DNA from 4 places in the Kitasatospora sp. HPM-01-4 genome. Region 2 is predicted to be linked to each of the others. Evidence: riboswitches for the same ligand, from Rfam matches in the RefSeq annotation. Region 2 holds a riboswitch; each other region holds the start of a gene.
The links. A riboswitch is a leader RNA that binds a small molecule or an ion and turns the genes downstream of it on or off. The one in region 2 is predicted to bind cobalamin.
Positions count from the first base shown of each region.

Region 1 (7,052 bases), 1.7 Mb from region 2:
GCGGAAGCGACGATGGCGGAGCAGCACAACCACGAGCACGACCACGACCACGAGCACGAGGAGCCTGCGGTCACCAAGGTGATCGGTGAGGTGCCGGACCTCTCCAAGGCCGAGGCCCGTCCGATCACCGTGGTCGGCAACCCCGTTCTGCACCGTGAGTGCCAGGACGTCACCGCCTTCGACGCCGAACTGTCCGCGCTGATCGACGACATGTTCGCCTCGATGTACGCGGCCGAGGGCGTCGGCCTGGCGGCCAACCAGATCGGCGTGGACCTCAAGGTCTTCGTCTACGACTGCCCGGACGACGAGGGCGTGCGCCACATCGGCCACGTCGTCAACCCGGTCCTGGAGGAGTTCCCGGCCGACCGCCGCCGGGTCCTGGACGACGGCCACGAGGGCTGCCTCTCGGTCCCCACCGCCTACGCCGAACTCCCGCGCCCCGACTACGCCGCGGTGAGCGGCCGGGACAAGGACGGCAACCCGGTCCGGGTCGAGGGCACCGGCTTCTTCGCCCGCTGCCTCCAGCACGAGACCGACCACCTGTACGGCTTCCTGTACATCGACAAGCTCTCCAAGCGCGCCCGCAAGGACGCCCTGAAGCAGATGGCCGAGGGAACCCCCAAGTACGCGACTGTGTCCAACGACTGACGGTACGGCGAAGGCCGGTACGGACGGGAGTCCGTACCGGCCTTCGTGCTACCGGCTTCTGCGCGAGCGGCCTAGAAGTCGTCGTCGAAGGAGACCGAGCCCTCGACCGCGACCTGGTAGGCGGAGACCCGGCGCTCGAAGAAGTTGGTCAGCTCCTGGACGTTCTGCAGCTCCATGAAACCGAAGGGGTTGGTGGAGCCGTAGCGGATCGGCAGGCCGAGGCGGGCCAGGCGCTGGTCGGCGACGGCCTCCAGGTACTGGCGCATCGACTCGGTGTTCATGCCGGCCAGGCCGTCACCGCACAGGTCACGGGCGAACTGGAGCTCGGCCTCGACGGCCTCCTCCAGCATCTCGGTGACCTGCTGGGCCATCTTGTCGTCGAAGAGGTCGGGCTCCTCCTCGCGGACGGTGTCCACCACGGACATCGCGAAGTCCATGTGCATGGACTCGTCGCGGAACACCCAGTTGGTGCCGGTCGCCAGGCCGTGCAGCAGGCCGCGGGAGCGGAACCAGTACACGTAGGCGAAGGCGCCGTAGAAGAACAGGCCCTCGACGCAGGCCGCGAAGCAGATCAGGTTCAGGAGGAACGCGCGGCGGTCGTCCTTGGTCTGCAGCGAGTCGAGGTGGTCGACCGCGTTCATGTACTTGAAGCAGAACTTGGCCTTCTGTGCGATGGAGGGGATGTTCTCCACCGCCGCGAAGGCCGCCGCGCGGTCGTCCGGGTCGGGCAGGTAGGTGTCGAGCAGCGTCAGGTAGAACTGGACGTGCACGGCCTCCTCGAACAGCTGCCGGGACAGGTAGAGCCGGGCCTCGGGGGAGTTGATGTGCTTGTAGAGGCTGAGCACCACGTTGTTCGCGACGATCGAGTCACCGGTGGCGAAGAAGGCGACCAGGCGGCCGATCAGGTGCCGCTCGCCCTCGCTCAGCTTGGCGAGGTCGGCGACGTCGGAGTGCAGGTCCACCTCCTCGACGGTCCAGGTGTTCTTGATGGCGTCCCGGTACCGGTCGTAGAACGACGGGTAGCGCATCGGGCGCAGGGTCAGCTCGAAGCCGGGGTCGAGCAGCATCTTGCGCTCGTCGTTGCTGGGCGCGGGGGTACTCACTGGCAAGCCTCGCAGGACTCGGGGTTCTCCAGGGAGCAGGCGATGGCGGCGGCCTGCTCCTCAGCGGTCATGGTGGGGGAGGGGATGTTCACGGCGGCGGAGCGGGTCGCGGCCTGGGCGATCCGGGTGGCCGGGCGGGAACGCAGGTAGTAGGTGGTCTTCAGACCGACCTTCCAGGCGTACGCGTACATCGAGCTGAGCTTGCCGATGGTGGGCGCGGCCATGAAGAGGTTCAGCGACTGGCTCTGGTCCAGGTACGGCATGCGGGCGGCGGCCAGGTCGATCAGCGCGCGCTGCGGGAGCTCCCACGCGGTGCGGTAGAGCGAACGGACCTCGGCGGGCAGCCAGTTGAAGTCCTGGACCGAGCCGTTGGCCTCGCGCAGCGCGTCCCGGGTCTGCTGGTCCCAGACGCCCAGCTCCTTCAACTCCCGGACCAGGTACGGGTTGACCTGGAGGAACTCGCCGGAGAGGGTCTCGCGCTTGAACAGGTTGGAGACCTGCGGCTCGATGCACTCGTACACACCGGCGATGGACGCGATGGTCGCGGTCGGCGCGATGGCGAGCAGCAGGGAGTTGCGCAGGCCGGTCTCGGCGATCCGGGCGCGCAGCGCGTCCCAGCGCTCGGTCCACTGCGGAGCAGCGTCGAAGTGGTCGATGTGCAGCTGGCCGCGGGCGGCGCGGGTCTCCGCGTACGCCTCGTGGCGGCCGAACTGCTCGGCCAGCTCGCTGGAGCGCTCGTACGCGGTGAGCATGATCCGCTCGGCGATCAGCGTGGAGAGCTGCTTGGCCTCGGCGGAGTCGAAGTCCAGCCGGAGCTTGAAGAAGACGTCCTGCAGGCCCATCACGCCCAGACCGACCGGCCGCCAGCGGGAGTTGGAGGTGCCGGCCTCGGTGGTCGGGTAGAAGTTGATGTCGATGACCCGGTCCAGGAAGGTCACGGCGGTGCGCACGGTGGCGTCCAGCCGCTCCCAGTCCATCGCGTTCAGCAGGTCGCCGGCGGTGGCGCCGTCGGCCACGTGCGCGCCGAGGTTGACCGAGCCCAGGTTGCAGACCGCGGTCTCGGAGTCGTCGGTGACCTCCAGGATCTCGGTGCAGAGGTTGGAGGAGTGCACCGTGCGGCCGGGCAGCGCGGTCTGGTTGGCGGCGCGGTTGGAGGCGTCCTTGAAGGTCATCCAGCCGTTGCCGGTCTGGGCCAGGGTGCGCATCATCCGGGCGTACAGGGTCTGCGCCGGGACGGTGCGGACGGCCTTGCCCTCGGCCTCGGCCTTGCGGTAGGCGGCGTCGAACTCGGCGCCCCACAGGTCCACCAGCTCGGGGACGTCGGCGGGAGAGAACAGCGACCAGTCCTCGTTGGCGTTGACCCGGCGCATGAACTCGTCCGGGATCCAGTGCGCCAGGTTGAGGTTGTGGGTCCGGCGGGCCTCCTCGCCGGTGTTGTCGCGGAGCTCCAGGAACTCCTCGATGTCGGCGTGCCAGGTCTCCAGGTAGACGCAGGCCGCGCCCTTGCGGCGGCCGCCCTGGTTGACCGCGGCGACCGAGGAGTCCAGGGTGCGCAGGAACGGGACGATGCCGTTGGACTTGCCGTTGGTGCCCCGGATCAGGCTGCCGCGCGAGCGGATGCGGCTGTAGGAGAGGCCGATGCCGCCGGCGTGCTTGGACAGGCGGGCGATCTGCGCGTAGCGGTTGTAGATCGAGTCGAGGTTGTCCAGCGGGGAGTCCAGCAGGTAGCAGCTGGACATCTGGGGGTGCTTGGTGCCGGAGTTGAAGAGCGTCGGGGAGGAGGTCAGGTACTCCAGGCGGCTCATCAGGCGGTACAGCTCGGCCACCTCGGCCACCGACTGCTCGCTGTCGCCGACCGCCAGGCCGGCCGCGACGCGGAGCAGGAAGTGCTGCGGGGTCTCGATCACCTTGCGGGTGATCGGGTGGCGCAGCAGGTAGCGGGACTGCACGGTGCGCAGGCCGAAGTACTCGAAGCGGTCGTCGCCGGCCAGGTCGACCAGGGCGTCGAAGGCCGCGGCGTGCTTGGCGACCAGGGCGGCGGTGTCATCGCCGATCAGGCCCTCGGTGTGGCCGACGGCGATCGAGGCGGAGAAGGAGATGGCGCCCTGGCTGATCGCCTCGTCGGCGATCTCCATGGCGAGCAGGCGGGCCGCCAGCTTCGAGTACTGCGGGTCCTCGGCGATCATCGACGCGGCGGCCTCCACGGCCAGCCCGCGCAGCTCGGCGAAGTCCGAGCCGGCGTGGCGGCCGCGCAGCGCGGCGGCGGCGACGTGGCCGGGGTCCACCTGGGGGAGGTCAACGCTGCGGTCGGTGAGGAGCCGAAGCAGTGCCGCACCGGGGTCGGTCTGGGTGGTGGCGGCTGAACCCTGGGAAGGCAGGGCAACTGAGGCAGCGATGGTCAAGGCGCTTCTCTCCTGGCGGCGGCGTCGGATGAGGGTCGTATCCGGGTCGACGTGAGCGCAGGGAGGCACAGCGCGCCCGGAAAACCGGCGCGCTCTCTACCCCCTGGCCCACCCGCGAGGCCCGGACGTACTGCGGTGCTGCAAGGCATCTGCGGGGAAGCCATGTGGCACGCCGTCGGCAGGTAACCGGACTTGCGGGCGCTTGGAGAGCCGCCCGCTCACCGCTGCGGGGCAGTCCCGGACTCGCACCGGGTTCCCCTGCTTCGACAGCGAGAGCGAGCATACATGTTGTGGCGGTCCGACGATGCGGCACCACATGTAGTGCCGTGTGTCGCGGCCGGGCCAACCCTGCGGTTGTGCGGGAGGGGTGCTCAGAAGGTGATCGAGTACACCATGAGGTCGGTCCCGGGGGCCGGCGCCCAGTCCCGTTCGGGGGTCCGGCCGAAGCCCAGGCGCTCGTAGATCCGGTGCGCCGCCTTCATTCTCGGGCGGGTCGAGAAGGCCATCCCGGCCAGTCCCAGCTCCCGGCAGCGGTTCATCGTGGCACGGACCAGGGCCTCGCCGGCACCGCGTCCGCGGGCGGCGGCGCCGACCGCCAGCATCCGGATCTCGCCCTCGTGCGGCTCGGCGATGTCGGCCCACTCGGTACCGCCGACCGCGAGGGTCACACAGCCGAGGACCTGGAGGCTGTCCGGGTCGAGCGCGACGAAGAGCTCGGCCTCCTGGTTGCGGCGCCCGGCGTCCCGGAGGAGCTGGACGTAGCCGCTGTCCGGGGAGGTGTGACCGTCGCCCACGAACGCCTCGACCGTGACGTCACCTGCGGCTTCGAGGTCCTCTTCGAGAGCGCGGCGGATGAGGATGCCCATCCGGACAGTGTGCCCGACGGGAGGGCGGCGGCGGCAATCAGGGTGGTGGCGGGTCGGGTGGCGGCGGGCCGGGTGGAGGCGGCGGGCGGGACGGTCGAGGGGCGGGCGGCGCCGGACCGCGGCCCCGGCGGGAAGGCGGAGGCGGCCGGCATGGTGCCGTACAGGCGGTCGGGAAGAACCGGAGCCGCCGGGTGGTTGGGGCCTTCGTGACTGCCATCGGGACCGCCGCCGTGACCGCCTCCTGGGCCCCGCCCGCCGTCGCCCGGGCAGGGCAGCTCACGGCCGATGAGGAAGCCGAGCAGTCCGAAGCCGCCGGTGGCGCCGATCAGGCCGAGCGAGGTCGCGAGGGTGTCGGGGGTCATGGCCTCCAGCCTGGTCCGCGCGGGCCGGCGCCACGAGTGGCAGAAACGACCGGTTGCGTCGAAATCCTGCCAACCCCTGGCAGGCCGGGGAGCGGCCCTGCCGTCCGGGGAGGAGCCGCGCGGGCGGAACCGCGCGGGGCGAGGGCGCGTGGAAGGACCGGGGAGACGAGCGAGGCGGGAGGGAGCGGGACGGGGGCGCACGTACGGCATCCCGGCCGGATGCTGGGGAACGTCGCCGCCGTGGTGCTGGAGCCGGTCCACCCGTTCGAGCTGGGCGTCGCCGCCGAGCTGTTCGGGATCGACCGCAGTGACGACGGGCTGCCGGTGTACGACTTCGCCCTCGTCGCCGACCGCCCGGGGCGGCACCTCACCCACGCCGGCTTCGGTCTGGACGTCCCGTACGGGCCCGAGCGGCTGGCCGAGGCGGACCTGATCGTGGTCACCGCGGTCGGCCGGCGCGCGGAGTACCCGGCGGAGCTCATCGAAGCACTGCGCGCCGCGGTCGAGCGCGGGGCGCGCGCGTTGTCGATCTGCACCGGCAGTTTTCTGCTGGGTGCCGCCGGGCTGCTGGACGGGCGCCGCTCCACCACGCACTGGAAGCACGTCGAGGAGATGGCCCGGCGCTTTCCGCTCACCACCGTCGAGCCCGACGTGCTCTACGTGGACGACGACCCGGTGATCACCTCGGCCGGGACGGCGGCGGGGATCGACGCCGGCCTGCACCTGATCCGCAAGGTGCAGGGCGCGGAGGTGGCCCGGGGGATCGCCCGGCGGATGGTGGTCGCCCCGCACCGGGAGGGCGGGCAGGCGCAGTTCGTCGACCGGCCGGTGCCGGTCCGCGACGCGGACTCGCTCGGCGGGCTGCTCGACTGGCTGAGCCGCCACCTGGACCACGATCTGACGGTCGATCAGCTGGCCGCCCGCGCCCATATGTCACCCCGCACCTTCGCCCGCCGCTTCCAGCAGGAGACCGGTACCACCCCGCACCGCTGGATCACCAACCAGCGCCTGCTGCTGGCCCAGCGCCTGCTGGAGAACACCGGCGAGTCCGTGGACGCGGTCGCCGCCCGCTGCGGCTTCGGCAACGCGGCCGCCCTCCGGCACCACTTCGGCCGCTGGCTCGGTACGACGCCGCAGGCGTACCGCCGTGCTTTTGCCGGGAGTTGACCGAGTACGGAGCCTCTCGCCCCGGGCCCGCCGGGCGCGGGCCGCGCCTTCGCGCCCGGTACCCCGAGGGCGCGCACCGGTCCGGGGAGCCGGCGGTGCGCGGATCAGGTCAGGTGGGCGACCGAGTTCCAGTGTTCCGCGCGGAGCCGGCCGCAGTGGGAGCGCCAGAGGCTGGTCGAGCAGTTGTGCACCGCGCACAGTTCCAGCAGTTGGGGCTCGGTGAGGCGGTCCAGGACGTAACGGAGCATCAGGACCGTGCAGTCGTGTGCCACCACCAGCACCGGCCGGCCGTCCTCCTCCTCGCAGAGGTCGCGCAGCAGGCTGCGCACCCGCAGCGCGACGTCCAGGAACGATTCTCCACCGGGCGGCCGGTAGTAGAGCTCGCCCATCTTGCGGCGGCGGGCGGCCTCGGCGGGGTGCTCCTTCTCGATCGCGGCGGCGGTCAGCATCTCCAGGACGCCGAGCTCTCTGTCCCGCAGCCGTTCGTCGTACCTGACCGGGAGC
Region 1 is NZ_JBPQGP010000005.1:5,369,449-5,376,500, forward strand. It holds gene def (peptide deformylase) at 13-648, shown strand; gene ACSMTC_RS23415 (ribonucleotide-diphosphate reductase subunit beta) at 720-1,715, opposite strand; gene ACSMTC_RS23420 (ribonucleoside-diphosphate reductase subunit alpha) at 1,748-4,147, opposite strand; cobalamin riboswitch at 4,314-4,471, opposite strand; gene ACSMTC_RS23425 (GNAT family N-acetyltransferase) at 4,525-5,019, opposite strand; gene ACSMTC_RS23430 (helix-turn-helix domain-containing protein) at 5,601-6,548, shown strand; gene ACSMTC_RS23435 (histidine phosphatase family protein) at 6,653-7,052, opposite strand, start outside.
Region 1: linked by a shared signal. The riboswitch ahead of ACSMTC_RS23420 (ribonucleoside-diphosphate reductase subunit alpha) and the one ahead of cobN (cobaltochelatase subunit CobN) in region 2 are both predicted to bind cobalamin.

Region 2 (7,052 bases):
GGGGTAGCGGTGCGCCAGGCGCTTGTGCATGTGCTGGTACGAGCCGTAGAACAGCGGGTCGCCCTCGGCCAGTACGACGACGTCCCGGCCCGCGTCCAGGTGGGCGGCCAGCCGGGCGGCGGCCTCCTCGTAGAACTCGTCCAGTGCGCCCCGGTAGCCGCCGGGGTGGTCGGTGGTCTCGACCGTGACCGGGTAGACCAGCTGCTCCTCGATCTGGTCGCCGCGCAGGTAGCGCTCGGCTATCGAGCGGGCGATGGAACGGCCGTGCCGGGCGCTGTGGTACGCCACCACGTCGGCCCGGCCGATCAGCGCGGCGGCCCGGACGGTCACCAGCTCCGGATCGCCGGGGCCGAGGCCGACACCGTACAGCCGCCCGCTGGCGACTTCCTGATGCTCCGTCACTCTTCTTCACTCGCAATCGCGTTGACGGCGGCGGCGGCGATCGCGCTGCCTCCGCGCCGACCGCGCACCACCAGGTGCTCCAGGCCGGACGGGTGTGCGGCCAGCGCCTCCTTGGACTCGGCGGCGCCGATGAAGCCGACCGGCACACCGATCACGGCGGCCGGACGCGGCGCACCGGCCTCGATCATCTCCAGCAGCCGGAACAGCGAGGTCGGCGCGTTGCCGACGGCGACCACCGCGCCCTCCAGGCGGGGCAGCCACAGCTCCATCGCGGCGGCACTCCGGGTGTTGCCCATCTTCCTCGCCAGCTCGGGCACCGAGGGGTCGGAGAGGGTGCAGATCACCTCGTTGTCGGCGGGCAGCCGCTTGCGGGTGACCCCGCTGGCCACCATCGACACGTCGCACAGGATCGGCGCACCGGCGTGCAGCGCGGCGCGCGCGCTCGCGACCACGCCGGGCGACCAGAGCAGGTCCTCGACCAGGTCGGTCATGCCGCACGCGTGGATCATCCGCACGGCGACCTGCGCCACGTCGGCGGGCAGGTGGGCCAGTTCGGCCTCGGCCCGGATGGTGGCAAAGGACTGGCGGTAGATGGCCGCGCCGTCCTTCTCGTACTCGATCACTTGATCCTCCGGGCCTCGGCCACTGCCTCGGCCATCCGCTCTGTCGTCACGTTCACTGACACATCCGCCGGCGCCTTCGCCGAGGCGCCGACGCGGGTCACCCGGTAGCCCTGCCCCGTGGCGAGGACGTCCACCCACTCCCCCGCCGGATGCCCGCACCGCCGCTCGCAACCGGACCAGTGCACGGGCAGTCCGCCCGGGGCGGACCGCCGCGCCGCCGCGTCCAACGCCCGTGCCGCGTCGGCCCGTACGTCGGCCCGCGACCTGGCGCAGCCGGGCAGCCCGGTGCAGGCACTGGCCCGCTCCCAGGCCGAACCGGGGTCGGTACGGAACCCGGCCGCCGCCAGCTCGGGCAGCCGGCCGGCCGCCGCCCCCGGCAGGATGACTCCCCTCCAGGGGGTCAGGCGCAGTTCCCCGGCCGAGGCCGCGGCCAGCAGCCGCCACCGTGCCGCGCCGACCCGGCCGAACCGCAGGCCGACCGAGAGCCCGCCGGGCAGGGCGCCGGGGGCAGGGGCGGCGCCGGGCAGGGCCGGCAGCTCTTCGGTGCCCGGGTCGAGCAGTTCGGGCGCCTCGCGCAGGTGCCAGGCCTTGGTGCCGGTGGCGCGCAGCGCGTGCAGGAACTCCTCGGCGGCGCGGACCGCACCTTCGGCGGCGCGGCCGGGCGGCACCGGGCGGGCGGTGGCGGCGCGGCCGAGGCGCAGCAGGGCGCCGCCGCCGGCGGTTGCGATCAATGTCACATCGGCGTCGAGGGCGGCGACGTCACCGCGCCCGTCGTCCAGGGCGAAGAGGAACTTGCCGGAGAGCCCGGCCGCCGCCTCGCTCGCGCACAGGCGCCGGTCCAGTTCGCGGGCCCAGTCCTGGACGTCGGCGTGGCCGAGGCCGTCCAGCCCCGCGGCCGGGGAGGCGACGATGTTGCGGACCCGCTCATGGGTGTCCGAGGGCAGCAGTCCGGCGGCGCGCAGGCGGCGGCCGAGTTCGAGACCGGAGTCCGAAGGCAGGCCGCGCAGTTGCACGTTGCCGCGCGAGGTGGTCTCCAACTCGCCGTCGCCCAGCTCCTCGGCGGCCTCGGCGAGCGCGATCGCCTGACGGTCCGTCAGCAGTCCGCCGGGTATCCGGATCCGGGCGAGGGAGCCGTCGTCGGCGGTGTGCAGCCGCAGGGCCCCCGGACAGGCGTCCGAACGGTCGCGGTCGGGCGCACCGGGGCCCGGCACGACGGCGTCGGGTGTGGGTGGCATGGCGGCGAGCATACAGATCACCGCTCGGGGTGCACCGTACCGAACAGATCACACTCCCCCCAGGTCAGTCGCAACCCGTACGATGCTCCCGGGCGGCCCGCGCGGGCGGCCTGACGGCATATGCGGAGGAAACCGGTGGAAAACCGGTGCGGTCCCGCCACTGTAACCACGGCTCAACTGGGCCCTGGGAGCCAGGTACTCCCGCCGTCCTCGACCAGCCCGGGGCGCGGACCCCGAGGAAGGCCAGAAGTGATGCGCTCCCGCATGCCCGGGTCCGCCGTGCTCCGCCCGCTGTGTGCCGGGTGTGCCGAGCCGGCGCCGCACGCTCCCACGCCACCCGTTCCCGTGGGCCGGCCGGGCACCCGCCGCACTCCGCCGTCCGCCGAGCACCGCACCGCTCGGCCCACCATCCACCAGGCCGGGAGGCCCACCGCATGATCCTGCTGCTGTCGACCTCCGACACCGATCTCCTCAGCGCCCGCGCCTCGCAGGGCCCGGTGCGCTTCCGCCTCGGGAACCCGGCCCGGCTGACCCCCGAGGAGCTGCCCGCGCTGCTGGAGGGCACCGAGCTGGTGATCGTCCGGCTGCTCGGCGGCCGCCGGGCCTGGCAGGAGGGCCTGGACGCGCTGCTGGCCGGCCCTCGCCCGGTGGTCGTGCTCACGGGTGAACAGGCGCCGGACGCCCAGCTGATGGAGCTGTCCACCGTCCCCGCCGGGATCGCCGCCGAGGCGCACGCCTACCTGGCGCACGGCGGCGCGGCCAACCTGGCCGAGCTCGGCGCCTTCCTCTCCGACACCGTGCTGCTCACCGGCCACGGTTTCGCCCCGCCCGCCTCGGCCCCCGCCTGGGGCCCGCTGGAGCGCACGCCTTCGACCACCGAGGGCCCCCTGATCGCGGTGCTCTACTACCGCGCCCACCACATGAGCGGCAACACCGCCTTCGTCGAGACCCTGTGCCGGGCGATCGAGGACCAGGGCGGCCGTGCGATGCCGCTGTACTGCTCCTCGCTGCGCGGCGCCGAGTCCGAGCTGCTGGCCGAGTTGGGCCGGGCCGACGCGATCGTCACCACGGTGCTGGCCGCCGGCGGCACCCGCCCGGCCGAGGCGCAGGCGGGCGGGGACGAGGAGGCCTGGGACGCGGGCGCGCTCGCCGCGCTCGACCGGCCGATCCTCCAGGCGCTCTGCCTGACCTGGTCGCGGGCCCAGTGGGAGGGCAGCGACGACGGCCTCTCCCCGCTGGACACCGCCACCCAGGTCGCCGTACCCGAGTTCGACGGCCGCCTGATCACCGTCCCGTTCTCCTTCAAGGAGCTGGACGAGGACGGCCTGACCGTCTACGCGGCCGACCCCGAGCGCGCCGCCCGGGTCGCGGGCATCGCGATCCGGCACGCCCGGCTGCGCCATGTCCCGCCCGCCGAGAGGCGGTTGGCGCTGGTGCTGTCCGCGTACCCGACCAAGCACGCCCGGGTCGGCAACGCGGTCGGTCTGGACACCCCGGCCAGCGCGGTCCGGCTGCTGCACCGGCTGCGCGCGGAGGGCATGGACCTCGGTGACGAGCTGCCGGGACTCGACGTCGGCGACGATGCCTCACACGAGGGCGATGCGCTGATCCACGCGCTGATCGCGGCGGGCGGCTACGACCAGGACTGGCTGACGGAGGAGCAGCTCGCCCGCAACCCGGTCCGCATCCCGGCCGCCGACTACCGCCGCTGGTTCGCCGAGCTCCCCGCCGAGCTGCGGGAGCAGGTCGAGGAGCACTGGGGCCCGGCGCCCGGCGAGCTGTACGTGGACCGCAGCCGGAACCCGGACGGCGACATCGTGCTGGCCGCGATCCGCTCCGGCAACCTGCTGGTGCTGATCCAGCCGCCGCGCGGGTTCGGTGAGAACCCGGTCGCCATCTACCACGACCCCGACCTGCCGCCCTCGCACCACTACCTGGCGGCCTACCGCTGGATCGCGGCCGCCCGGGAGGACGGCGGCTTCGGCGCCCACGCGGTGATACACCTCGGCAAGCACGGCAACCTGGAGTGGCTGCCGGGCAAGACGGCCGCGCTGTCGGCCGCCTGCGGTCCGGACGCCGTACTCGGCGACCTCCCGCTGATCTACCCGTTCCTGGTGAACGACCCGGGCGAGGGCACCCAGGCCAAGCGCCGTGCCCACGCCACCCTGGTCGACCACCTGGTCCCGCCGATGGCCCGCGCCGACTCCTACGGCGACATCGCGCGCCTTGAGCAACTGCTCGACGAGCACAGCAACATCGCCGCGATGGACCCGGCCAAGCTGCCCGCGATCCGCGCCCAGATCTGGACCCTGATCCAGGCCGCCCGGCTCGACCACGACCTCGGTCTCCGGGAGCGCCCCGAGGACGACGGCTTCGACGACTTCCTGCTGCACGTCGACGGCTGGCTGTGCGAGGTCAAGGACGCCCAGATCCGGGACGGCCTGCACGTCCTCGGCCAGGCCCCGGTCGGCGAGGACCGGATCAACATCGTGCTCGCCATCCTGCGCGCCCGGCAGATCTGGGGCGGTGTGAACGCTCTGCCCGGCCTGCGCGAGGCGCTCGGCCTGGACGAGGCGGCGCCGACCCTCGGTGCCACCGACGCGGCCGAGGCCCAGGCACGTGCGCTGGTCGAGGCGATGGAGGCCGAGGACTGGGCACCGGAGGCGGTGGAGAAGGTCGCGGCCGGGCACGGCGAGGCGGTCCGCCAGGTGCTGGACTTCGCCGCCCGCCAGGTGGTGCCGCGCCTGATGCGGACCACCGACGAGCTGGACGCCGTGCTGCACGCGCTGAACGGCGGCTTCGTCCCGGCCGGACCGTCCGGCTCCCCGCTGCGCGGACTGGTCAACGTGCTGCCGACCGGCCGCAACTTCTACTCGGTCGACCCCAAGGCCGTCCCCAGCAAGCTGGCCTGGGAGACCGGCCAGGCCCTGGCCGCCTCGCTGATCGAGCGCTACCGGGCGGACAACGACGGCGCCTTCCCGCCCTCGGTCGGCCTCTCGCTCTGGGGCACCAGCGCGATGCGTACGGCGGGCGACGACATCGCCGAGGCCTTCGCCCTGCTCGGCGTCCGCCCGGTCTGGGACGACGCCTCGCGCCGGGTCACCGGTCTCGAGGCGATCAGCCCGCAGGAGCTGGGCCGCCCGCGCATCGACGTGACGCTGCGCATCTCCGGCTTCTTCCGGGACGCCTTCCCGCACGTGGTCGCGCTGCTGGACGACGCCGTCCGCCTGGCCGCCCGGCAGGAGGAGCCGGACGAGGACAACTTCGTCCGCGCCCACGTCCAGGCGGACCTCGCCGAGCACGGCGACGAACGCCGGGCCACGGTCCGGGTGTTCGGCTCCCGGCCGGGTACGTACGGGGCCGGCCTGCTCCAGCTGATCGACAGCCGTGACTGGCGCACCGACGCCGACCTGGCCGAGGTCTACACGGTGTGGGGCGGCTACGCCTACGGCCGCGGTCTCGACGGCCGCCCGGCGCGCGAGGAGATGGAGACCGCGTACCGGCGGATCACCGTCGCCGCCAAGAACACCGACACCCGCGAGCACGACATCGCGGACTCCGACGACTACTTCCAGTACCACGGCGGCATGGTGGCCACCGTCCGCGCGCTCACCGGCAAGGCCCCGACCGCCTACATCGGCGACTCGACCCGGCCCGAGACGGTGCGCACCCGCACCCTCACCGAGGAGGCCGCCCGGGTCTTCCGCGCCCGCGTGGTCAACCCGCGCTGGCTGGAGGCGATGCGCCGGCACGGCTACAAGGGCGCCTTCGAGATGGCCGCCACCGTGGACTACCTGTTCGGCTACGACGCCACCACCGGCGTGGTCGCCGACTGGATGTACGAGCGGCTCACCCAGGAGTACGTGCTCGACCCGACCAACCGCGAGTTCCTCGGCGCGGCCAACCCCTGGGCGCTGCACGGCATCAGCGAGCGACTGCTCGAAGCCGCCGAGCGCGGTCTCTGGGCCGAGCCCGACCCCGAGCTGATCGACGCCCTGCGCACCGCCTTCCTGGAGACCGAGGGGGATCTGGAGGGCAACGGCTAGGGTCTGCCTCCCGGAACGGTCTCCGGACCGGACCGGACGGGGGGACCTGTCATGAGGAGCCCGACGCGGCCTTGCCTGCCGTGGCGGGCTCCTCACCGGCCGGGCGGGCTCCTCACGGCCGGGCCCCCGCCCGGGCGGCCCGGCCGCGGCCGCAGGCCCTGTCCAGTGCGTCCCAGCCGCAGAGTTTCACCCGTTCACCCCGGCCCAGTGCCGTGGCGAGCTCATGCTCCCGTTCGTCGATCCCGAGCCAGTCGGCGTAGCTCACCGGACGCACTCCGCGTGCGGCCAGCAGCTCGGCCAGCCGTGGCGCCGCGCGGTCCGCACGGTGCGCCGGCCGCGCGTCCCGCGCCCGGTCGGCGAGGAGCGCGCGGACCGTCTGCGCCGCGTCGGACTTGTTGCTTCCGATCACGCCGGTGGCCCCGCGCTTGAGCCAGCCGGAGACGTACTCCCCCGCCAGCGGGGTGCCGTCGGCCCCGAGGACCCGCCCCTCCGCGTTGGGGACGACGGCACGCCGTTCGTCGAACGGCACCCCGGGGAGCGGCACGCTCTGATAGCCGACCGAACGCAGCACCAGCTGCACCGGCAGCTCCGTGAACTCACCGGTACCGGCCACCCGCCCCGCCGCTTCGGGCCTGGTCCGCTCGACCCGCAGCGCCGTCACCCGGTCGGTGCCGATGATCTCCACCGGCCGCTCCCAGAACCTCACCGACACCCGCCTCGGGCACTCCCTCGGCTCCCGCCCGGCC
Region 2 is NZ_JBPQGP010000005.1:7,026,091-7,033,142, reverse strand. It holds gene ACSMTC_RS30805 (precorrin-2 C(20)-methyltransferase) at 1-402, opposite strand, end outside; gene ACSMTC_RS30800 (precorrin-8X methylmutase) at 399-1,025, opposite strand; gene ACSMTC_RS30795 (cobalamin biosynthesis protein CobG) at 1,022-2,260, opposite strand; cobalamin riboswitch at 2,337-2,483, shown strand; gene cobN (cobaltochelatase subunit CobN) at 2,695-6,306, shown strand; gene ACSMTC_RS30785 (FAD-dependent oxidoreductase) at 6,419-7,052, opposite strand, start outside.

Region 3 (7,052 bases), 6.1 Mb from region 2:
GTCGCCCGCGACCCGGGCGTCACCGACGGCGATGGTGGAGCAGTCGACGAACAGCGCCCCGGCCGCGGCCGCGGTCAACTCCTCGTACGCCTCCAGGACGTGCCGCCCGGTCGGCAGCATGGTGATCACCAGATCGGCTCCGGTGACGGCCTCGGCCGCCGAGGCCGCCGTCGCCACCCCCTGGCCGGCGGCCCGGTCCCGGGCCGGGGCCGAGAGGTCGTAGCCGGTGACCCGGTGTCCGGCCTTCACGAGGTTGGCGGCCATCGGGCCGCCCATGTTGCCCAGTCCGACGAATCCGATCGTGGCGGTCACCAGCGCTCCATGGGTGTCGTGGCGGCGAGGCCGAGCTCCTGCTCGCCCAGCGGGGCGAAGTGCCGCTCGACCTCGCGGTCGGCGACGTCCGCGAGGCCCGCGGGGGCCCAGCGCGGGTTGCGGTCCTTGTCGATCACCTGCGCGCGGATTCCCTCGGCCAGATCGGCCGTGGAGAGGGCGGCGCAGGAGGTGCGGTACTCCTGGTCGAGCACCGCCTCCAGCGGGCCGAGCCTGCGGGCCCGGCGCAGGGCGGCCAGCGTGACCTTCACCGCGGTCGGCGAGTTGGCGGTGATCCGGTCGGCCGCCTCCTTGGCGGCCGGGTCACCGACGGCCAGCAGCCGCTCGACGATCTCCTCGGCGGTGGGCGCGTCGTAGCACGCGTCGATCCAGGCGCGCCGGCCGTCGAGCGGTGCGGGCGGCGGGTCCGCGACGTGCCGGGCGAGCGCGTGGTGGACGCCCAGCTCGGCGAGGTCGTCCAGCAGCGCCTGGATCCGGTCGGCGGGGACGAAGTGGTCTGCCAGGCCGCAGAGCAGGGCGTCACCCGCGCCGACGGATCCGGCGGTGAGGGCGAGGTGGGTGCCGAGTTCGCCGGGCGCCAGGCCGAGCAGGTAGGTGCCGCCGACGTCGGGGACGAAGCCGATGCCGGTCTCCGGCATGGCGATCCTGGTGCGTTCGGTGACGATCCGGACGCTGCCGTGGGCGGAGACGCCCACACCGCCACCCATGACGATGCCGTCCATCACCGCGACGTACGGCTTGGGGTAGCGGGCGATCCGGGCGTTCAGCCGGTACTCGTCACGCCAGAACTCCTCGGCGGCACGGGGGTCCCCGCCGGTGGCGGCCCGGTGGATGGCGACGATGTCGCCGCCCGCGCACAGGCCGCGCTCACCGGCGCCGGTGATCACCACCGTCGCCACACCGTCGTCGTGCTCCCAGGAGTCCAGTGCCTCGGAGATCCGCAGCACCATCGCGTGGGTGAGGGCGTTGAGCGCCTTCGGCCGGTTCAGGACGATCCGGGCCAGCCGGCCGTTCCGTTCGAGGACGACGTCGTCGGTCCCGGTACTCATCAGGCGGCTCCGGTCAGGCCGCGGGCGACGATGACGCGCATGATCTCGTTGGTCCCTTCCAGGATCTGGTGCACCCGCAGGTCGCGGACGATCTTCTCGATGCCGTACTCGGCCAGGTAGCCGTAGCCGCCGTGCAGTTGGAGGGCCTGGTCGGCCACGGCGAAGCCGGTGTCCGTGGCGTAGCGCTTGGCCATGGCGCACAGTTCCGGCGCTCGGGCGTCGCCGCGGTCCAGCGCGGCGGCGGCCCGCCACACCAGGCCTCGGGCCGCCTCCAGCTCGGTGGCCATGTCGGCCAGCCGGAACTGCAGGGCCTGGGCGTTGCTCAACGGGGCGCCGAACGCCTCGCGTTGGGCGAGGTAGGCCGTGGTGCGCTCCAGTGCGCTCTGGGCGCCGCCGAGCGAGCAGGCGGCGATGCCGAGGCGGCCGCCGTTGAGCCCGCCCATGGCGATCCGGAAGCCGTCTCCCTCCGCTCCGAGCAGCCGGTCGGCGGGCAGCCGCACGCCGTCCAGCAGTACCTGCCGGGTGGGTTGGGCGTTCCAGCCCATCTTCCGCTCGTTCGGCCCGAAGGACAGGCCCGCATCGCCGTGCTCCACCACGAAGGCGGAGATCCCCTCCGAGCCGGGGCCGCCGGTGCGCGCCATCACCACGTAGACCTGCGAGGAGCCGGCCCCCGAGATGAACTGCTTGACTCCCCGCAGGACCCAGTGGTCACCGTCGCGTACGGCACGGGTGGTGATCGCGGCGGCGTCGGAGCCGGCACCCGGTTCGGTCAGGCAGTAGCTGCCGAGGTACTCCGCCGAGCAGAGTCGCGGCAGCCACCGCGCACGCTGCCCGTCGGTGCCGTTCCGGTCGATCATCCAGGCGACCATGTTGTGGATGGACAGGTAGGCCGCGATCGACGGGCAGCCGGTGGCGAGCGCCTCGAACGCCACGACGCCGTCCAGGCGGGTGAGTTCGGAGCCGCCGACGCCCTCGCGGACGTACACGCCGCCCAGGCCGACCTCCGCCGCCTTGCGCAGCACGTCGACCGGGAAGTACTTGGACTGGTCCCACTCCACCGCGTGCGGAGCCAGGTACTCGTCGGCGAAGGCCCGCGTGGTCTGTGCGATGGCGAGTTGATCGTTCGTCAGGTCGTGCACGGTGCTCACTCCATCGTGGGGATGGTGAAGCTCGCGCCCTCCTTGACCCCCGAGGGCCAGCGCGAGGTGACGGTCCGGGTGCGGGTGTAGAAGCGGATCGAGTCCGGGCCGTGCTGGTTCAGGTCGCCGAATCCCGAGCGCTTCCAGCCGCCGAAGGTGTGGTAGGCGATCGGCACCGGGATCGGCACGTTCACTCCGACCATGCCGGTGTTCACCCGGCGGGTGAAGTCGCGCGCGGTGTCGCCGTCCCGGGTGAAGATGGCCACACCGTTGCCGAACTCGTGCTCGCTGGGCAGGCGCAGGGCTTCCTCGTAGTCCGCGGCGCGCACCACGCAGAGCACCGGGCCGAAGATCTCCTCGCGGTGGATCCGCATGCCGGGGGTGACCCGGTCGAACAGCGACGCGCCGAGGAAGTAGCCGTCCTCGTGGCCTTCCAGCCGGAAGTCCCGGCCGTCGACCAGGAGTTCGGCGCCCTCCTGGACCCCGAGCTCGATGTGGTCGCGGACCCGGTCCAGTGCCTCCCGGGTGACCAGCGGGCCGAAGTCGGCGGCCGGGTCGTCCGAGCGGCCGACCTTCAGTGCCGCGATCCGCTCGGTCAGTTTCGCCACCAGGGCGTCGGCGGTCTCCTCACCCACCGGGACGGCCACCGAGATCGCCATGCAGCGCTCGCCGGCCGACCCGTACCCGGCGCCGATCAGAGCGTCGGCGGCCTGGTCGAGGTCGGCGTCCGGCATGATGATCATGTGGTTCTTGGCCCCGCCGAAGCACTGCGCGCGCTTGCCGTGCGCGGCCGCGGTGGCGTAGACGTACTGGGCGACCGGGGTGGAGCCGACGAACCCGAGCGCCTGGACCCGCGGATCCTCCAGCAGGGTGTCGACGGCCTCCTTGTCACCGTTGACGACGTTGAGCACCCCCGGCGGCAGCCCGGCCTCCAGGAAGAGCTCGGCCAGCCGCAGCGGCACCGAGGGGTCGCGCTCGGAGGGCTTGAGGATGAAGGCGTTGCCGCAGGCCAGCGCGGGGGCCGCCTTCCAGAGCGGGATCATCGCCGGGAAGTTGAACGGGGTGATGCCCGCGACCACGCCCAGCGGCTGGCGCATCGAGTACACGTCGACGCCGGTACCGGCGTTGTCGCTGAACTCGCCCTTGAGCAGATGCGGGATCCCGGCGGCGAACTCGACCACCTCCAGGCCGCGTTGCAGGTCACCATGGGCGTCGGCGATGGTCTTGCCGTGCTCGGCGGAGAGCAGCCGGGCGATCTCCTCCCTCTGCTCCTCGACCAGTTGCAGGAAGCGCAGCAGCACCCGGGCACGGCGCTGCGGGTTCCAGGCGGCCCAGCCGGGCTGGGCCTGCTCGGCATCGGCGATCGCGGCCTCGACCTCGGCACGGCTCGCGAGCGGCACCCGGGCCTGCACCCGACCGGTGTTGGGGTCGTAGACGTCGCCGAAGCGCCCGGAGGCGCCGGGGATCCGCTTTCCGGCGACGAAGTGGCTCAGTTCTCGGACCATCGGTTCCTTCTCTCGACAGGGGTGGGAGAGGAGGAATGGAGAGCACCGCCGACGGCCCGGCGCACGGTGGTGCGGCCGCGGACCGGCTCGGCGGTTCAGGCTGACATACCCTCAGGAGCGGTGTGCACCAAGGGTTTTCGGCACAGCACAGCCAGGGTCGGCGAACAGCGGGCGGCCCGGAGTCATGCGTGTCGTCTCCATCCTCGTGGAAAACACGAACCATCCGCGGCCGGTATCCTGACTCCCGGATCACCACCCGCCCTCGGGCCTTCCCGGCTGGCTGCCAGTGGCCGTGACTCCTGCGAGGACGAGCTCCCCGGTCACAGTGGCGGGACCGTGCCGGACTCACACCGGCTTCCCTGACACCGCGGACCTGCCACGACCATATAGTTGGACGTCCTAGTAAGTCCAGGGGTGGCGCCGCCCCGCGCGAGCGTTCCCTCACAGACCTGCTCAATTCCCGGGCGCCCGGCGCTCCAGCGCACCGCGCACCTTCCGACACCACCCGGTGCCCATCCCTCGAACGGGCCTAATCGGTCGTACGGACCGCTCTTCGGCGCTCTGTGTCGATAGAACGGAGGGCAGCACCGGGGTGCCGCCGCGCGCCGTCAGAGTCCCTGACCCGCCCGAGGGCACCCAGCAGATCGTCGCCGAAGCCGCCGCGCCGCTGATCGACGACGCGGCCAACCGCGACCCCCGCCGGTACCGCGCCCCCTAGCAGCTCGACCTGGCCCGCTACCGGCCGGGGCGGACTGAGGACCACGTAGGCCGTGGACGTGGTCGATCAGCTCAGGAGACGACCGACGCAGCCCAGCGGCATCGCGCGCCGGCAACTGGGCGCTCCAGGCACGCCACAGGGGACGGCCGGCTTCGGGCACGCCGATCAGTTCGCACACCACGGCCATCGGCAGCGGATAGGCGAAGTGCGCGATGAGGTCGACGGTCCGCGACTCGCCGGCCTGGACGCGAAGATCCTCCAGCAGGCGTTCGGCGATGCCCTCGATACGGGGCCGCAGGCCGTCCACACGCCGCGCGGTGAACGCCCGCGCCACCAGCCCCCGCATGCGAGCGTGCCTGGGCCGATCCATGTCCAGGAGGGTGTCCGAGAAGTACCGGTGGACGCGGGAGGGCAGGCCCATCGCCTCCATACGCGCGGCCTTCAGATCCGGGCCCGAGTAACCGGCGACCGATTCTGGAGAGTTGACGAACCTGGGGTCGCGCAGCAGGTCCCGGACGTCCTGGTGCCGGGTGACGATCCAGACCGTGGAGCCGTCGGGAAGCCTGCCAGGGCGACCGGGCCCTGCTCGCGCACCCGGCCGTACCCGGTGAAGGGATCGGCCAGCAAGTCCGGAGTGGGAAGACACAACTCCGGTGGGGCGTGTGTCATGTGTCCCCTCTCAGGGGCAGGGTCCGTTCCCGCCGACCCCGGCGGTGGTGGTTCAACGGTGCTCAGCCCCGGAGGTCACGACCGGAAGGCCGGTGGTTCACTTGCCGTCGTCTGATGGTCTGTTCTATAAGTAATAGAGCAGATATACCCGGCGGGAGGCCGTGTGATCCTGAGCATCGACCTGAGCAGCGACGTCCCGATCTACCAGCAGATCAGGAACCAGGTCGTCGAGGCCGTCGCCGCCGGGGATCTGGTCGAGGGGAGCGCCCTGCCTTCGACACGGCAGCTGGCAGGCGACCTCGGCATCAACTTCCACACCGTCAACAAGGCGTACGACCTGCTGCGTCAGGAGGGCCTGCTGCGGCTGAACCGCAAGAGCGGTGCGGTCGTGCAGCGCGACGCGGGCTCCGGGCCGCCACCGCCCGGCTTCGTCGAGGAGTGGTCGGCCCGCCTGCGGACGCTGCTCGCCGAGGCCGTCGCGCAGGGGGCGGAGCGGGCGGCCCTACTGGCGGCGTGCGAGCAGACGATCGGGTCGTTCGGCGTGGACCGACAAGGCCAGGGAGGACCGGCATGACGACCGGAGCAGCAGTGGTTCAAGTGGTCATATCCTCCGTCGTCCTGCTGACGGCGTGGCTGATGCCGTCCCTCACCGGGCCGACCCTCCCCTTCGGCGTGCGGACCCCGCCCGACCGGGTGGACGCCCCGGTGGTGGCGGAACAGCGTCGCGCCTACCGCTGGTGGGTGGGCGGGGCCGGCGGGGTTCTGGTCGGGGCCGAAGTGCTGCTCGCGCTCGCCTCTCCGCGCACGCCGCTGTCCGCCCTCGCCTCGCTCGCGGTCCTCGCGGTGGCCGGGGCCGGGTATCTCCGTGCCCGGCGTGCGATCCAGGCCGTCAAGCGGCGCGAGGACTGGTACGCCGGACTGCGCCAGGCCGTGGTCGCGGACACCTCGCTGCGCACCCGCCCGGAGCGGTTCCCGTGGCCGTGGGCCGTCCCGTCGGTGGCCGTCCTCGCGGCCACCGCGGTGGCGGCCGCCGTCCGCTACCCGTCGATGCCCGACCAGTTGCCGATGCACTACGGGGACGGCGGGGCGGTCGACCGGTACGCCGCGAAGTCCGTCGGCACCGCGTTCACGCCCGTCTTCGTGCAACTCGCGCTCACCGCTCTGCTGGTACTGGTGACCTGGCAGGTCTTCCGCTCCCGTGCGGACCTCGACCCGGCCGGGCCGGCCGCGAGCGCGGCCCGGCACCGCCGGTACATCGTGCGTCTCGCGGCGGCGCTGCTGGTACTGACGGCCTGTGCCGACCTGACGGTCCTGCTCGCGGCCTGGCAGGTCTGGGACGGCGACAGGACCTTCGCACCACTGCCCGTGCTGGCGCCGACCGGGGCCGGCCTGGTCGCCGTCCTCGCGGTCGCGATCCGCACCGGCCAGAACGGCAGCCGGCTGCCGGTGCCGGAGGGCGAGCAGGACGCGGAGGATACCGGGACCGGCGTGGTCCACCGGGACGACGACCGGTACTGGCGCTGCGGTGGCCTGGTCTACGTCAACCGCCAGGACCCGGCGGTCTTCGTCGCCAAGCGGTTCGGCATCGGCTGGACCGTCAACTTCGGCAACCCGCGCAGCCTGCTGCCGTTCGGCGTGTTCA
Region 3 is NZ_JBPQGP010000005.1:942,204-949,255, forward strand. It holds gene mmsB (3-hydroxyisobutyrate dehydrogenase) at 1-312, opposite strand, end outside; gene ACSMTC_RS03905 (enoyl-CoA hydratase/isomerase family protein) at 309-1,379, opposite strand; gene ACSMTC_RS03910 (acyl-CoA dehydrogenase family protein) at 1,379-2,527, opposite strand; gene ACSMTC_RS03915 (CoA-acylating methylmalonate-semialdehyde dehydrogenase) at 2,524-4,023, opposite strand; cobalamin riboswitch at 4,232-4,425, opposite strand; gene ACSMTC_RS03920 (hypothetical protein) at 4,616-4,741, shown strand; gene ACSMTC_RS03925 (GntR family transcriptional regulator) at 5,574-5,984, shown strand; gene ACSMTC_RS03930 (DUF1648 domain-containing protein) at 5,981-7,052, shown strand, end outside.
Region 3: linked by a shared signal. The riboswitch ahead of ACSMTC_RS03915 (CoA-acylating methylmalonate-semialdehyde dehydrogenase) and the one ahead of cobN (cobaltochelatase subunit CobN) in region 2 are both predicted to bind cobalamin.

Region 4 (7,052 bases), 4.5 Mb from region 2:
GCCCTGGACTCGACCTCGTCCACGATCACCCGTCCGAGCATCTGGTAGCCGCCGCAGACCCCGAGCACCGGGAGCCCGGCGGCCACCCGTGCCCTCAGCGCGGGCTCCATGCCGCGCTCGCGCAGCCAGGCCAGGTCGGCGACGGTGGCCCGGGTGCCCGGCAGCACCACCAGGTCGGCGTCGGCCAGTTCCTCGGGCCTGGTCGCCCAGCGGACCAGCACACCGGGCTCCTGCGCCAGCGCGTCCACATCGGTGAAGTTGGACAGCCTCGGGAACCGCACCACGGCCACCCGCAGCACGTCCCGCCCGACCGGGCCGCTCACCTGGCCCCGGTCCACCACGGTGGTCAGGTCCAGCGAGTCCTCGGCGTCCAGCCACAGACCGGAGAGCATCGGCAGGGTGCCGAGCACCGGACGCCCGGTCAGCCGGTGCAGCATCTCCAGGCCCGGTGCCAGCAGCCGCGCGTCGCCCCGGAACTTGTTGACGAACCAGCCGGCGACATGCCGCTGGTCCTGTGCCGAGAGCAGCGCCAGCGTCCCGTACATCGCGGCGAAGACCCCGCCCCGGTCGATGTCCCCGACCACCACCACCGGCAGCCCGGCGGCCGTGGCCAGCCCCATGTTGGCGATGTCCCGGTCCCGCAGGTTGATCTCGGCGGGCGAGCCCGCGCCCTCGCAGACCACCACCTCGTACCGGCTCCGCAGATCGGCCAGGCACTCCAGGGCCCGCTCCAGCAGGACGGGCTTGCGCTCGCGGTAGTCCAGCGCACCCACCTCGGCCACCGGCCTGCCGAGCAGCACCACCTGGCTGCGGCCGTCGCCACCGGGCTTCAGCAGCACGGGATTCATCGCCGCCTCCGGCTCGACCCGGGCGGCCTGAGCCTGCATCGCCTGCGCGCGGCCGATCTCGGCGCCGTCGGCCGTGACGAAGGAGTTGAGCGACATGTTCTGCGCCTTGAACGGCGCCACCCTGACGCCCTGTCGGGCCAGCCAGCGGCAGATGCCCGCCGTGACCACGCTCTTGCCCGCATCCGAGGTCGTCCCGGCGACCAGCAGTGCCCCGCTCATGCTCCTCCGCTCCGCTCGACAGTCCTTCCCAAGGGCAGTACCCGCAGGCGCGAGGAACCGCGCGAGCGGCCGTCCGCCTCGGCACCGCTCCCGGCCACCCGCTCCGGCACCGTCCGGGGGCGCGAGGAAACACGCGAACAAGCGCGGACTGCCTCGACGAGCCGCTCGCGCGGTTCCGTGCGCTCCCCAGGGGCCACCCGCCCGCCCGGACCCGCCATCAGACCGCGGCTCACGACCGCCCCCGCCGCCAGGCCCACAGCGCCCGAGCGGTCACGGTGACCGCCAGCGCCAGGGCCCCGACCCGCCGGGAGAGCAGGCACGCCCGCTCGATGTCCTCGACCGCCACCGGCCGCAACTCCGCACCGAGCACCGGCCGGTGCTCCACCCGCTCGCCGTACCGCAGCGTCCCGCCCAGCCGGACCCCGAGCGCCCCGGCGAACGCGGACTCGGCCTGCCCGGCGTTGGGACTCGGGTGCGCTGAGCCGTCCCGCCGCCAGACGCGCCAGGCCCTTCGGGGTTCGGGTGCGGCGGCCACCGCGAGCAGGGCGGTCAGCCGGGCACCGGGCCAGCCGGCCAGGTCGTCCAGCCGCGCCGAGGCCCAGCCGAAGCGCAGGTGGCGCGGCGAACGGTGCCCGACCATCGCGTCCAGCGTGTTGACGGCCCTGAAGGCCAGCAGCCCGGGCGTACCGGCCAGCGCACCCCAGGTCAGCGCGTTGACCACGGCATCGGCGGTGTTCTCGGCCACCGACTCGACGACCGCGCGCGCGATCTGCTGCTCGTCCAGCGAGCTCGGATCGCGGCCGCACAGATGAGGCAGCCGCTCCCGGGCGGCGGCGAGCTCACCGGCGCGCAGGGAACGGCCGATGGTCGTGGCCTCCCGGGTCAGCGAGGTACCGCCGAGCACCGTCCAGGTCGCGGCGGCGGCCAGCGCGGCCTGCCCGTACCGGCTGCGCCCGAGTGCCCGTCCGGCGAGGTGCGCCCCGGCCGCGACCGTGCCGACGCAGACGGCGGTGTACACGGCGCCGGCCGCCCGGTGGTCACGCCACAGGGCGCGCTCCAGCCGCCCGGCAGCGGTACCGAAGACGGCGACCGGGTGGCCGCGCCGGGGGTCGGCGAAGGCGGCGTCGGCGAGGTAGCCGGCGATGCTGCCCAGGGCGAAGGCGGAGCCGCGATTCAGGCGGGGCACGGCGCGGATTCGGCGGCGGCCCGGGCGACGGGTACGGCTCGGTCGAACGGCGGCCTGACCTCGGCCGGGGCAGCCTGCATGGCGGGCGTGTCCTCACTCAGGGTCCGCGCCCTGGATCGACGTACCGGGGGCGAGAGTCTCCTGGCTTCCGGGTCGGACACACCCTCGGGCCTTCCAGCAGCCGTACGACCGGACCACCGTGACCATGGATCGAGCGTGCTCCCCGGTGACAGTGGCGGGACCGCGCCGGACTCGCACCGGCTTCCTCTGCATGCCTCCGTTTGGCTGAAAGATCCCACCACGGTCCGCGACCGGGAGTCAACAAACCGCGCGGAGGGCTTGATCACAACCGCCTCGGCCGCCCGCCGTGCGGCACGCCGTCTCCGGGAGCTCTCCGCCCGCCGCCCTGGCCGCAGTAGAGGGGCCGCAGTAGAGAGGCCGCGGTAAAGAGGCCGCGGTAAAGAGGCCGTGGTAAAGAGGCCGCGGCCCCGGGCGGCCGTTCGCGGGTCCGCCTTCCGGTGGCAGGCCCGCCGCGCGGAGAGTGCACTGGAGGTGCCTTCCAAACCAGCTCACACCGGGGAACACTATGCGTAGGGGAACCGCCGCCGCCGTGGCGGCCGCCGCTGTGGCGGTCGCCGCCGTCGGAGCCGGAGCAGCGATCGTCCTGATCGGCCGAAGGGTGTCCGAGCGCACGGTCCACCCGCTGTTCGGGAAGCCCGGCGAGGCCAACCTGTGGGTGCACGACGTCGCCGCCGGACGCGTCTCCCTCACCCGGGCCCCGGAGACGGTACGCCCGGGCCGCTACGCACTGGAGTGGCCGCGCGGCGGCCACGCGGTGGTCGGCGAGGTCCTGGGCACCGACGTCCAGACCGTCACCCGTCGGCTGGAACGCTCGGAGAGCGGAACCCTCACCGCCGGCACCGAGGTCGAGCTGACCCCCCGGGTCTACCGCGGAGACCCGACCAGCGCCCTCGGCATCGGGTTCACCGAGACCGCCGTCCAGGGCGAGCTCGGGCCGCTGCCGGCCTGGCGCGTCGACGCCATGCGCGGCAGCTGGGTGATCCTGGTGCACGGTCCGGGCGCCGACCGCACCCAGGCGCTGCCGGTGCTCCCGGTGTTGCGCTCGCTGAAGATGCCGACACTCACCGTCACCTACCGGGGCGACGCCGGCGCCCCGCCGTCGCCGGACGGGCTCGGCCACTTCGGCGAGACCGAGTGGCGGGACGTCGAGTCGGCGATCCGGTTCGCCCTGGACAGCGGCGCGGGGCGGGTGGTGCTGTACGGCTGGTCGCTGGGCGCCACGATGTGCCTGATGGCCGCCGAAAGGTCCTCCCGGCAGGAGCCGATCGCCGGTCTGGTACTGGACTCCCCGATCCTCGACTGGTCGGCGAGCGTGCGCAGGGAGAGCGTCCGCGCCGGCATCCCGAGCGCCCTCGCCAACCTGGGCGCGCTGGCCGCAGAAGGCCGTACCAAGGTGGACCTGGAGGCCCTCGCCCGCCTCGCGGACGGGACCGGCCTGCGCGTGCCGACCCTGCTGCTGGGAAGTCCGGCGGACAGCATCGCGCCGATCGCGGCCGCCCGCCGCCTCGCGCAGCGCCGCAGCGACCTGGTGAGCCTGCACGAGGTGCCGGGCGCGGAGCACGCCCAGCTCTGGAACGCCGATCCGGACGGCTACGCCGAGGTGCTGCGCCGCTGGCTCACGCCGCTGCTCTGAGCCAAGGGTACGGTTACTCCGAGTATATCGTCGATCACGTCGATCAGGACCGCCAAAGGATCACTTCCGGCCTTGATCTGATGATTCGTCGATCAGCTTTGTTCAGTTTTGTTGGGTGCACGACATTCGAATCAAGCCAACAATTCGAATATCAGGCCCGGTTTGCGGGCTGTTGCCCGATCTCTTCCACCCAGTCCAACCGGGCGGCCGAAGACGCGCCGAACCGGATGTGACAGAAGGCCGGTGCACGGGGAAGACTGCACGGCGTGACGTCTCGGAATCCGCGCGACCGTGATGCCCCGCTCCAGCCGACGATCGGTACCGGTGCGACGGTGACCCGTCTGCCCGGTACGGCCCGCCGCGCCGACGGCGCCCACCCCGGCCACCCCGCAGCAGCCCGCCGCCGCGCCCCGGCGCCCAAGCCCGGGCGGGGGAGGGTCCCGGTGCCCGACGGCTTCCCCGCACCGGCCGAGCTCGCCCCGCTGGCCCGCCGGATGCTCGTGGACGCCGTACGGATCGCGCGCTGGGCGGGTGAACTCGACAAGGTCGACCGCCGGGGCGAACTGCTCCCCGAGGACGCCCGCGACGCCGGAGCGGCCCTGGCGATGACGGTCGCCGCCGCCGCCAAGGCGTGGGGCCAGGCCCTGCTGGTCGGCCTGGTCGAGCTGCGCGAGGGCGGCGCGGGGCCGGGCTGGCGGCTGCACGCCTGGGAGCACGACGACGAGGCGGTGATCCGGGGCTGGTCGGCGCTGTTCGACTCCTGGACGCTGGTCGCACCCGTCCCGCCCGCCGCGATGCGCGGAGTCTTCGCCCACCTCGCCGGGCAGGCCGTCGACCACGTGCCGCAGCTGCTCTCCTTCCTGCACCTGGTGGACGGCCCGGTCGTCGACAGCGAGCTGCTGGAGCTGCTCCGCCGCGGCCTGGACGAGCGCCGGCACGGCGCCGGTACGGGCACCGTGGCACTCTCCCCGGTCCCGCACGCGGCCTCGGCCGTCTCGGCCGTCCGCGGCACCTGCCGCGAGCCGCAGGTCGGCACCCCGCCGGCCGCCCCCGCCGACGTCGCCGCGGTCCTGGACTGGATGCTGGACGGCCTCGCCGCCGTCGGCGCCCTGGTCCGCAGGGACGAGGCCGCGGAGCTCTCGCCGCTCGGGCACTGGGCCGTGCGCGCCAAGCTGGAGGAGATCTGCACGGTCGCCCAGACGGCCGCCGGGCACATCGAGCAGAGCGCCCTGGAACTCCTGGACGCCTGCGCCCACTACTCCCCGGGGCCGGCCCGCGCCGAGTACCGGGCCTGGGTCGCGGCCCGTCCGGTGGACCGTGCGGTCGCCGAGCTGCTGGACGCCGCCCGGGGCGAGGACGCGCTGCTGCGCGGGCTCGCCTTCGAGGCGCTCCGGGTCGCCGGGGGCACCGCGGAGAAGGCCGTCCGGGCGACCGTGGACGAGGCGGTGCTGCGGCCGTACGCGCTGCTCTGGCTGGCCGAGCAGTCGGACGAGGGGGTGTCCCCGGCCGATGTGCTCGGGGCGGCGGACGCCGCCTGGCTCTGGGTGGACACGGCCGCGGCGGTACTGGACCACGGTGAGACCGAGCTGCTGGTCGGCCATGTCGAGGGTGCCTCGGCGGGGGAGCCGGTCCGCCTGTTCAACCGCGCCCGCCAGTCCGGCCACCCCCGCGCGGCCTCCGTCCTCACCGCCGTCGCGGGCGTCCACCCCGATCCCGCCGTCGCCCGCGCGGCCCGCCGCTCCGCCTTCAGCGTCCACCGCGGCGGGGCCTAGCGGCCTGTCCGGCGGTACGTGGGGGCTGCTTCCCCGAGGCCCGCGAACAGCCGAAGGGGCCCGGATCCCTGGGCGGGAATCCGGGCCCCTTCGGGGTGTCCAGGACGGGTCTCAGCAGCCCCGGGACTCCGCGCGGCGGGCGCGGACGTCCCCGACCTTCTGCCCCACCTTGCGGCGGATGACCAGCAGCGGCGCCATCGCGGCCAGCGTGATCTGCGCGATCGCCCCGATGTGCATCAGCGTGTCGCCCCCGGGCAGGCCGGCGGCCCAGGCCGCCAGGCAGCCGATGGAGACCACGATCCAGCAGAGCGTCGCGGTGGCGAGCAGCCCCTGCGGCTTCGGGTACTCGATCCGGCTCACCATCAGGTACGCCACGCCGAGGATCATCAGCAGCCCGAGCAGCAGCGGCGGCTCCAGCAGCACGATGGCGATCACCGTCATCGCACCCATCGGACAGGGCATGCCCTGGAAGATCCCGGGCCGCATCTTGACGGCCGAGAACCGGGCGAGGCGCAGCACCACCGCGAGCAGCACGGTCACCGCGATGAACGCGGAGAGCTGCTGGTTGCCGTCCGGCGAGACGATGCCCCAGACCGCGACGAAGTAGGCCGGAGTGATGCCGAAGCTGATCAGGTCGGCCAGGTTGTCGAGCTCCGCGCCGAGCGCCGAGGACCGCAGCTTGCGGGCGACCAGGCCGTCGAACAGGTCGCACATCGAGCCGATCAGCAGCAGCGTCACCGCGGTGGCGGCGCTGTGCTTGTTCGGCATCGAGTCGCCCATCAGGTGCGGCATCAGGACCCCGGTGGTGATCGAGTAGATCGCCATGAAGCCGCAGACGGCGTTGCCCAGGGTCAGGAAGTCGGCGGTGGAGAGGTGCTGCGGCGAGCGGGGAGCGCGCAGCTCGCGGTCGCGCGCCCAGCGGCGGCGGTTCAGGCCGGTCTCCTCCTCGTCGCTCAGGCCGACGAGAGTCTCAGGATCAGTCACGGTCAAGGCGTGTCACCCCGGCGGTGGTCTTCTGGCCGACCTCGACGCCCACCTCGACGCCGGCCGGCAGGTAGGTGTCGACGCGGGAGCCGAAGCGGATCAGCCCGATCCGCTCGCCCTGCTCGACCTTGGTGCCGGCGTCCACGTACGGCACGATGCGGCGGGCCACGGCCCCCGCGATCTGCACCATCTCGATGTCGCCGAGCTCGGTGTCGAAGTGCCAGACGACGCGCTCGTTGCGGTCGCTGTCCTTGTTGAACGCCGGGACGTAGCCGCCGGCGACATGCTCGACCGACGTCACCGTGCCGGGCAGCGGGGCGCGGTTGACG
Region 4 is NZ_JBPQGP010000005.1:2,572,275-2,579,326, reverse strand. It holds gene ACSMTC_RS10880 (cobyric acid synthase) at 1-1,067, opposite strand, end outside; gene ACSMTC_RS10875 (cobalamin biosynthesis protein) at 1,297-2,244, opposite strand; cobalamin riboswitch at 2,366-2,547, opposite strand; gene ACSMTC_RS10870 (alpha/beta hydrolase family protein) at 2,840-3,967, shown strand; gene ACSMTC_RS10865 (hypothetical protein) at 4,234-5,739, shown strand; gene ACSMTC_RS10860 (CDP-alcohol phosphatidyltransferase family protein) at 5,851-6,729, opposite strand; gene ACSMTC_RS10855 (phosphatidylserine decarboxylase) at 6,716-7,052, opposite strand, start outside.
Region 4: linked by a shared signal. The riboswitch ahead of ACSMTC_RS10875 (cobalamin biosynthesis protein) and the one ahead of cobN (cobaltochelatase subunit CobN) in region 2 are both predicted to bind cobalamin.